Gloeothece verrucosa PCC 7822: one gene and its partners. The protein of the gene in region 3 interacts with the protein of the main gene of each other region in a pairwise test. Links are inferred from orthologs where the notes say so. Each region holds a gene or a part of one and is shown on either strand. Other genes may lie near its edges.

Region 1 (3,033 bases), 2.2 Mb from region 3 along the record:
GCAATCACCCACATCATCAGCCAATTGGGGCCAATTCCCAACAACTCCATCCCAGGTAAACGAGTCAGCGAGAAAAAAATGCACAGCAAAATCGAACTAACAATAACAAATCCGTTGAGGATTTGCCGCGTCTTAGGAGATAAGCGGGCTACTTTAATCACTCTAGTTAAACTCTTCGTGGCTTTTTAGGGGATGAACAATCACCCATTCTAAATTATTAATAGGGGCAATCAATTCTATTTTGGCTTCAGGGGCAGGGCCGCGACTTTCTAAATTCACAGACTGAACACGACCAATGGGCAACCCAGCAGGAAATAAACGACTGACACTGGAGGTAGTCACGGTATCACCCGGACGAACATCAGGAACTTTCTCAAAAAATCGCATAACAGCAATTTTCGACCCTTGTCCTTCAATTAAGCCCATAGAGCGGCTGCGACTAATGGTCACCCCTACGCGAGAAGTAGGATTACTGATTAATAACACGCGAGAAGTATGAGGAGTCACTTCACTAATTCTCCCCACTAACCCACCAATGCCAGTTACAGCAGCCCCTGTTTCAATTCCATCTCGACTCCCTCGACCTAGGATTAATTGTTGCCACCAATCATCAGAACTTCGTCCAATCACAGGAGCGGTGATAGCCGGTTTAGGTTGTGCTTCAAAATACCCTAATAAAGCTTTCAGTTGTTGATTTTGCTGTTCTAATTCCTTAACCCGTTCTTGCAACTCAGATACACGAGCATCCGTCAGTTGCTGCTGTTTGATTTGAGCAGAATCAGTTTGAAAAGGACGGGTAACGACAGCATATAACTCAAGAATGGCCGCGCTATGAGTTTGATAAAAAAACCAGCCACTGCCCAAGGCTAATCCTGCTAGGACCATTCGCAAACCCCGTCGAGTCCATCGGCGTCTTACTATGAACATACCGCAATTGACCTATATACCCGTCATCAACTAAAGACACCTAGGCATTGCGAGAAGTTTCTGCCAAGATCCGATCTAAAAGTTTTTGATTTTTTAGCACTTCTCCTGTTCCTTTAACGACGCATCTTAAGGGATCTTCAGCAATATGAGTCACAATACCGGTTTCATGACCTATCAGGGTATCCAATCCTCTGAGTAAGGCTCCGCCACCAGCCAGCATAATGCCTCGGTCGATAATATCAGCCGCTAACTCAGGAGGTGTTCTCTCTAAAGTGCGTTTGACAGCATCAACGATCACTGATAGGGGTTCAGCCATACTTTCGCGGATTTCCTCGCCTTTAATGGTTACGGTTCGCGGTAATCCGGACATCAGATGTAAGCCTCTGACTTCCATGACCGGTTCATCTTGGTTTTGCATCGGATAAGCCGAACCCAGACGAATTTTAATTTCTTCTGCGGTTCTTTCTCCGATTACCAGATTATGAACTTTTTTCATGTATTGGATGATGGAATCGGTTAACTCATCGCCGGCTACTCGTACCGATTCACTGAGGACTCTTCCTTGTAAGCTGAGTACCGCCACTTCTGTGGTCCCGCCTCCAATATCGATGATCATATTACCGGTGGCCTCAGTCACCGGCAGTCCGGCCCCGAGTGCCGCCGCAATTGGCTCATCGATCAATCCGACTTCTCTGGCTCCGGCTCGGGTGGCGGCTTCCATCACCGCTCGTCGTTCTACTCCAGTAATGCCACTGGGAATACCGATCACCATACGAGGATTTCCCAAGGTACTTCCTTCATGAGCGCGGCGGATAAACTCTGCCAACATAATTTCGGCGCTGTAGAAATCGGCAATGACCCCATCGCGCAGAGGACGTAAGGCCACCACATTACCCGGAGTCCGTCCGAGCATTTTTTTAGCCTCTTCACCCACCGCTAGGGGATTCTTGTCTTGGTCTATAGCTACCACGGAGGGTTCTTCTAGAACTATGCCTTTATTCGAGACATAAACTAGGGTATTGGCAGTCCCTAGGTCTATACCCATATCTCGTGAGAGAGAAAGAGAAAAGCGACGAAACAAACCCACTTGTTTTACTGCCCCCATTTTGGAAATTGTGCTATTTTTTGACGAAGTAATAATCGCTCCGTCACTCAGTGGCGGATGCTTTCTTACCCCTAGGGAATCGAAGTGGATTTTATTATGTTTTTCCTCCTAAGTCTAGTTGGATTAATTAATTTATTGTTATAATTCCCTTATCTCTAAGATAAAGTTATCATTGATTCCCTAGGAAAAGTCAAATATCTAATTATTTTTACAATAACTTAGTTGGCCTTAAAATAAATGTACTGATGTACTCGATCAAAGAATCAAGTCAAGTTATGAGTCTGAATGTTGTTCATTTGGTGGGTCGTGTGGGTAGAGACCCAGAAATTAAATTTTTTACCTCGGGGAGTTCTTTATGTACATTAACCTTAGCCGTTAATCGTCCCACCAGTAAAAGTGATGAGCCGGATTGGTTTAATTTGGAAATTTGGGGGAAAACTGCCGAAGTAGCCGCTAATTATGTGCGGAAAGGCAGTTTAATTGGCGTTAAAGGCTCATTAAAAATCGAAACCTGGACCGATGCCAATACAGGAGCGAATCGTTCTAAACCAGTGATTCGAGTGGATAAGCTGGATTTATTAGGCTCAAAACGGGATAATGATCAAAATGCCCTGAGCGGCTATGGTGATGACCCGACCCTGTAGTTTATGAGATATGCCCTAGTTCATGAGTGGTTAACCCCGAAAGCCACAGGCGGTTCCGAATTAGTCGTCAAAGAGATCTTGCGGCACATAGAAGCCGATGTTTATGCGCTGATTGATTTTGAATCGACTAATCCGGATAGCTACCTTTACGGGCGCTCCATCGGCAAAACTTTTTTACAACATTTGCCGGGGGCGCGCAATGGAGTGCAAAAATACTTACCCTTACTGCCGTTGGCCATTGAACAGCTAGATGTACGAGATTATGATGTAATTTTGTCTTCTTCCCACGCGGTGGCCAAGGGGGTTTTGACCACTCCTGAACAACTTCACATCTGCTATTGTCACACGCCGATGCGT
Region 2 (2,945 bases), 1.2 Mb from region 3 along the record:
GCTAAATGGTGGACAATCATCATTACCCAACAGCCAAACCCGCCACTAATAAAAGCCGCAGCAGCCGGGCCTGAAACTTCTGGTGGACGTTGAGAACCTTTGGCCAAAACTTGGGGAAAGTATTTTAACCCTTGCCAAATCAGGCCGTATAACGTTTGCTCACTTTTCATGACATACCTTGGAATATTGAATGATTCTTTGTTTACAAACCGTGCATTTTAGCAATAGCAAAACCCGTCACTAAACCGCCGATTTCAAAAAACATCATCGCCATTAAACCCACACAAGTAGCGGCTAAAAGAGGACGGTTTCGTTTTTCTAAAATTCGATCTCCATAATTCCAGAGAATCCACGTACAAGCTGTTCCTAAAGGTAGGGTAAATAGCAAGCTAAATTCATGATATTTCATCAATATGTATTCCACCAAAGGCGTATTCTCTAATAGCCAAGCGCGGGCCCCTCTATAGGCAAAACCTGCCCGGTATCGCATATAAGCCAAGTTGCCTGTAGCAATTCCCAGAAAAGTCAAAATGGTTGACCAAAAGCTTAGAGTACGAATTTGGGGCAAAACTTTATTGACTCCCCGCAATAAGGGAAAAGCTAAATGCCCAGTATAAACTGTGATTACGGTAGTGAGTAAAGCCGCCAAACTATGAATTGTCCCCATTGACCGTTGCCAGGGGCTAGGATGTAATAAATTGGCAAAGGGTAAGGACAAAAACAGAACAGCAGACAAAATACTCAGTCCATACACACAAACCTGAGCGATGTCTAGCTGTCTGGGAAACTCAGATTCTGCTGTAATTTGTTTTTCTTCTAGCCTCATAGGAATTGTTTGTCGTACTGACGTTAACCATTTAAGGCTCTGTTGGTGTAATGAATTAGAAGATTGTTAGCAACTCTTTAATGATTACACCAAATTTGGACAAAATTCCCTAGACAAACTGTCAAACTTGAGGCTTTTACAACATTGTTAAACTTTGGCGGCTCTTAATTGTCCACAAGCCGCATCGGTTTCGAGTCCCCGAGAGTAGCGCACACTGACGGCGATGTTTTCTTGTTGAAGAATATTCAGAAAAGCGTTAATGCGTTGAGAGTTAGGGCGTTTATAATCGGCTTCTGAAATAGGATTATAAGGAATCAGGTTAACATGACTCTGAAATCCTCGAATTTGAACCGCCAATTCTTGGGCCTGTTCGGGTAAATCATTGACACCAGCGAGGAGGATATATTCAAAAGTCACTCGCCGCTTAGTCATTTCGACATATTTGTGACAATCTTCTAGTAGATTTTTGAGGGGATAATGTTTAGCACTGGGGATCAGTTGTTCTCGTAAGGCTTGGTTAGGGGCGTGAAGACTGACAGCAAAGGTTACTTGGAGTTGATGCCGGGCCAATTGTTCGATTTTAGCGGGAAGTCCTACAGTAGAAATGGTGAGGGAGCGCATACCGATGCCTACATCCTGATTGAGAATATTAACGGCACTGACAACGGCTTTAAGATTGAGTAAGGGTTCTCCCATGCCCATAAATACCACATGACTTACCCGTCTTTGAAAGTCTTCTTGTACGGTTAAGACTTGATCAACGATTTCATGAGGGGCGAGGTTACGGGTAAAGCCGCCTTTGCCGGTTGCACAGAAATCACAGTCCATCGGACAACCCACTTGAGAAGACACACAAACGGTTAGCCGCTTTTCAGTGGGAATGCCAACGGTTTCAATAATTAACCCATCCTGAAGACGTAATAGATATTTACGGGTTTTATCTGGGGCGATACTGCGGTGATGAATTTGAGAACGCCCGATGGGATAGTCTTTGACTTCCTCGCGCCAAGATTTAGGAAAGACGGAAATATCGGATAGGGACCTAGCGCCTTTTTCATACAACCATTGATAAAGTTGTTTTCCTCGATAGGCGGGTTGTCCCTGTTCTTGAACCCACTCGGTTAATTCTTGTAGAGATTTTCCGAGTAAAACGTTTTGTCCTTGAGGCGACTTTGGTTTGGTTTTTAGCTCAATAGCCATAATCAGTAAAAATACTACGAGCGTGTAGTTTTGATAGGGTACTATTTACCATTTTGACATCCTCACCGCCGTAAAACCGACGGTGATTCCCAAACCTCACGATTTGGGTTTCTTGTTTCCTTCCCTAATTCGGGTTTTTCGCAACTGCCCTTTATACTTATGCCTATCAGGTCTTATGTCCGCTCCACAGACTCTCACCGCCAGCCCGGCGGCCAAAATATTCCGACTTGCATTGATGTCACGAGCGCGAAGCGCCACTTCGTGATCATGGACAGTTCTACATTCTGGGCACTCCCACTCACGGATATTCAATGGCAATTTGTCCATTACGTGACCGCAGTTCCCACAACGTTTACTGCTCGGGAAAAAGCCATCAATTTTCACCAGTTCACGACCATACCACTGGCATTTATATTCAAGTTGACCGACAAACTCAGACCATCCACAGTCGGATATTGCCTTGGCCAATTTAGAGTTTTTGACCATATTTCTAACTGCCAAATCCTCAACTACTATCGTTTGGTTTTCGCGTACAAGTTGAGTTGTCAGTTTATGGAGAAAATCTCTTCTAGAATCCCCTATTTTCGCGTGAACTTTGGCTACTTTCAATCTAGCCTTTTCTCTATTCTTAGAGCCTTTTTGGGTTCTAGAATACGCTTTTTGAACCCGATGGAGCTTTTTGTAGAGCTTATTAAAATGCCTAGGATTACTAACTTTAGTTCCATCGCTGGTGGTGATCAGACTGGTTATTCCCAAGTCAATAAAGTTATCTCAGGATTGATCAAGATGTAGTAGAAAGGGGCCTAATGAGTGAAGATGAAGACCCTTTCATTTTAAAAATGGTTTTAAGCTTTAACTTTTAGTTGTTAATTCGCGATTAAGTTTACTAAATTTAATTTCTTTTTTTGGCTTATTTAAA
Region 3 (2,833 bases):
AGAAAAACCGCTTCATTAAGGCTATTAGTGGTCATTGATGAAAATTGTCGTGTAATTGTAACGGGAAAAAGTGAGCTACAGGCCCGCTTCCATTGCCGATGTTTAAAGCCGATTTAAGAGCAGTGGTAACATAGGTTTTAGCCGCTTTAACTGCGCTCAATAAATCCAGTCCTTTAGCTAAATTAGCCGCGATCCCCGCTGACAAGGTACACCCCGTCCCATGAGTATTATGAGTATCGACGTATTCGCCTCTCAAAAGTTCCCAATTTTTTCCATCAAACCAAACATCTACTCCTCGGTTATCTCCGCTCATCCCTCCGCCTTTGAGTAAGACCACTTTTGCCCCTTGCGAATGAATTATTTTCGCCGCTTGCTGCATCTGCTCTAGGCTATTGATTTCCCTCCCGCTCAACAATTGGGCTTCAAAGCGGTTAGGCGTGACAATTCGCGCTCTAGGAATCAGGTCATCTCTTAGAGCCGTGATCGCCGCCTCGTCAATTAGCTGTACTCCGCTTCGAGATACCATGACGGGATCAACCACAAGCTCTGTTAATCCCCATTGGTCTACTTGTTGCACCACCGCTTCGATAATTTCCCGGTTGAGCAGCATTCCGGTTTTTACGGAGGACGTGCCTATATCCTCCATCACTGCCGTTATTTGAGCCATTACCAGTGCAGGACTCATCCCTTGGACTTGCTTAACTCCTAGGGTATTTTGGGCGGTTATACAGGTAATTGCGCTGGTTCCATGCACACAGTGAAAAGCGAAGGTTTTTAAATCCGCTTGGATTCCTGCTCCTCCCCCGCTATCTGAACCGGCAATGGTTAAAGCTACAGCAACATTAGTCATTATTTTTTCCGAGTGGCTAGGTTATCGAGGCCGGCGGCGTTGGAGGAAATCGGGAATATCTAATCCTGGCGGTTTATTTGGCGGCGGCGGTTCGGGCTGAGTTGGGGGTGGCGGGGCAACCGGTTGACGAGGGGCCGCGGTCATTTTCGCTGGGCTATTAGAGAGAGATTCTCCCGTGAAGCCCGTAGCAATGACCGTGATCAGGATTTCTCCTTGCATTTTTTCGTCAATGACCGCCCCAAAGATAATATTGGCATTGGGATCAACCACTTCATAAATCGTTTCTGCTGCCGTATTGACTTCATGAAGTGTTAAATCACTGCCGCCGGTAATATTTAATACCACCCCTTTAGCTCCTTCGATCGAGTGTTCTAATAAAGGAGAAGAAATAGCAGCGATCGCGCCTTCTTTAGCACGGGATTTTCCTGAACCAACGCCAATACCCATTAAAGCCGAGCCGGCATCTGCCATGACAGCCCGTACATCGGCAAAATCCACATTGACTAAACCGGGGATCGTAATAATATCTGAGATCCCTTGTACCCCTTGCCGCAGTATATCGTCGGCCGCCCGAAAAGCATCCTGTAAGGGAGTATCTTGAGGAATGACCGCTAATAGTTGATTATTGGGGATCACAATTAAGGTATCCACTCGACTTTGAAGACCACTGATTCCGTCTTCGGCTTGATTAGTTCGACGACGACCTTCAAAGGTAAAAGGACGAGTGACAACACCTACTGTTAGACAACCCATTTCCTTAGCCACCTCTGCCACAATCGGAGCAGCACCCGTTCCTGTACCACCTCCCATCCCAGCAGTGATAAAAACTAAATCTGTATTTTCCAGGGCATGAGCAATTTCATCCCGAGATTCTTCGGCGGCTTTTTGTCCAATAGCGGGATTGCCTCCGGCTCCTAAACCTCGGGTAATTTTTTGTCCGATTTGTAATCGTTGAGGTGCGGCGGAATGAGCTAAAGCTTGAGCATCTGTATTAATCGACCAAAACTCTACTCCGACAATGCCACTGGCAATCATGCGGTTGACAGCATTACAGCCACCCCCGCCAACCCCGATAACTTTGATCTGGGCAACGTTACTGTGCACGATTGTGTTACTCCTGGCTCTGTCCCTAGGATTGACCTGGGGTTCGTTACTTCGATGAAAAGGGATTCCAGCACTGTTGAGGGCGTGATAACTGTCCTCAATCGCTGAGGGGTCAGCGTATTCTGTGCTATTTAAGCTTGGATAGCTAAGTCTGATTTCATCATTATGTGTCATTGTAACTGGGATAGGTTATTACTCTATTTTATTTTGTATCTATTTGCCGGTTAGGAGTTTATTTAATCTAGACTATAATTATTATGTCTGTCTGAGCATCAATTTTATACATCTGTTTGTAGACGATAAGAGATTTCAATTGTACTAACTTTTTTCCATCTAGGATACTAAAATTTTAGTTCTGCCGATTAAAATTCACGGGATTGCTTAGTCGTTTGTTGCCTCTGAAGGTTTAGAAGCTTCGACCGGTTGCGGTTTGAGTTTCACCGAAGGGGCCTGTGGGTTGGTTAAGTCAATATACACAATTCTGTTGACGGGCACCCGAGATGATAATTTTCTCATCTTGGCCAATACTTTGAGTTTTTCGGAAAACTGTGGCGTATAAGGGCCACAATAAACTATCCCTAATTCACTTTTCAGTACAATGTTACTGGGATTGCGCCAATCCACCTCAAAAATTTTGATCGCAGAAGACTCGATTAAAGGATAAAGTTCTTTCCAGTCAAACTGATATTGGCTTTCAAAGCCTGTAATTTTCAGCCGAAGTTGTTTGAGTGCTAAAGATTGTTGAGAGTAAAAGCTTTTAGGAATAAAAATACCTTCAGGATCTACGAAACCCATCCCTTGACTTGAAGAAGCAATGGCGACGGGACGACGTTCTTTAATTTGCACGGTTAATAAGGGAGGAAAAATTTGACGAGTAAT

The links. The genes of interacting proteins can lie anywhere in the genome.
Region 1: the proteins of ftsZ (region 3) and CYAN7822_RS21130 interact in binary tests that used the Escherichia coli proteins (3 or more experiments, as listed by UniProt). The link is inferred for Gloeothece verrucosa PCC 7822 from one-to-one orthologs.
Region 2: the proteins of ftsZ (region 3) and rlmN interact in binary tests that used the Escherichia coli proteins (3 or more experiments, as listed by UniProt). The link is inferred for Gloeothece verrucosa PCC 7822 from one-to-one orthologs.

The regions. Positions count from the first base shown.
Region 1 is NC_014501.1:4,745,576-4,748,608, forward strand. What follows is about bases 1-2,993. They hold CYAN7822_RS21130 (rod shape-determining protein), read right to left. Parts: upstream 2,033-2,993; coding sequence 968-2,032; downstream 1-967. Other genes in these bases: mreD (rod shape-determining protein MreD), read right to left, coding at 1-161; mreC (rod shape-determining protein MreC), read right to left, coding at 163-927; CYAN7822_RS21135 (single-stranded DNA-binding protein), read left to right, coding at 2,308-2,676; CYAN7822_RS21140 (glycosyltransferase), read left to right, coding at 2,680-2,993. In the rest of the region: more of CYAN7822_RS21140, read left to right, coding at 2,994-3,033. UniProt on the Escherichia coli protein: Forms membrane-associated dynamic filaments that are essential for cell shape determination. Acts by regulating cell wall synthesis and cell elongation, and thus cell shape.
Region 2 is NC_014501.1:3,821,474-3,824,418, reverse strand. The notes cover bases 1-2,905. They hold rlmN (dual-specificity RNA methyltransferase RlmN), read right to left. Parts: upstream 2,027-2,905; coding sequence 974-2,026; downstream 1-973. Other genes in these bases: CYAN7822_RS16830 (alanine/glycine:cation symporter family protein), read right to left, coding at 2,879-2,905; CYAN7822_RS16845 (hypothetical protein), read right to left, coding at 203-826; CYAN7822_RS16850 (hypothetical protein), read right to left, coding at 1-170. Outside these bases: more of CYAN7822_RS16830, read right to left, coding at 2,906-2,945.
Region 3 is NC_014501.1:2,580,948-2,583,780, forward strand. It holds ftsZ (cell division protein FtsZ), read right to left. Parts: upstream 2,129-2,833; coding sequence 872-2,128; downstream 1-871. Other genes in the region: CYAN7822_RS34520 (hypothetical protein), read right to left, coding at 1-35; thiD (bifunctional hydroxymethylpyrimidine kinase/phosphomethylpyrimidine kinase), read right to left, coding at 32-850; CYAN7822_RS11295 (cell division protein FtsQ/DivIB), read right to left, coding at 2,336-2,833. UniProt on the Escherichia coli protein: Essential cell division protein that forms a contractile ring structure (Z ring) at the future cell division site. The regulation of the ring assembly controls the timing and the location of cell division.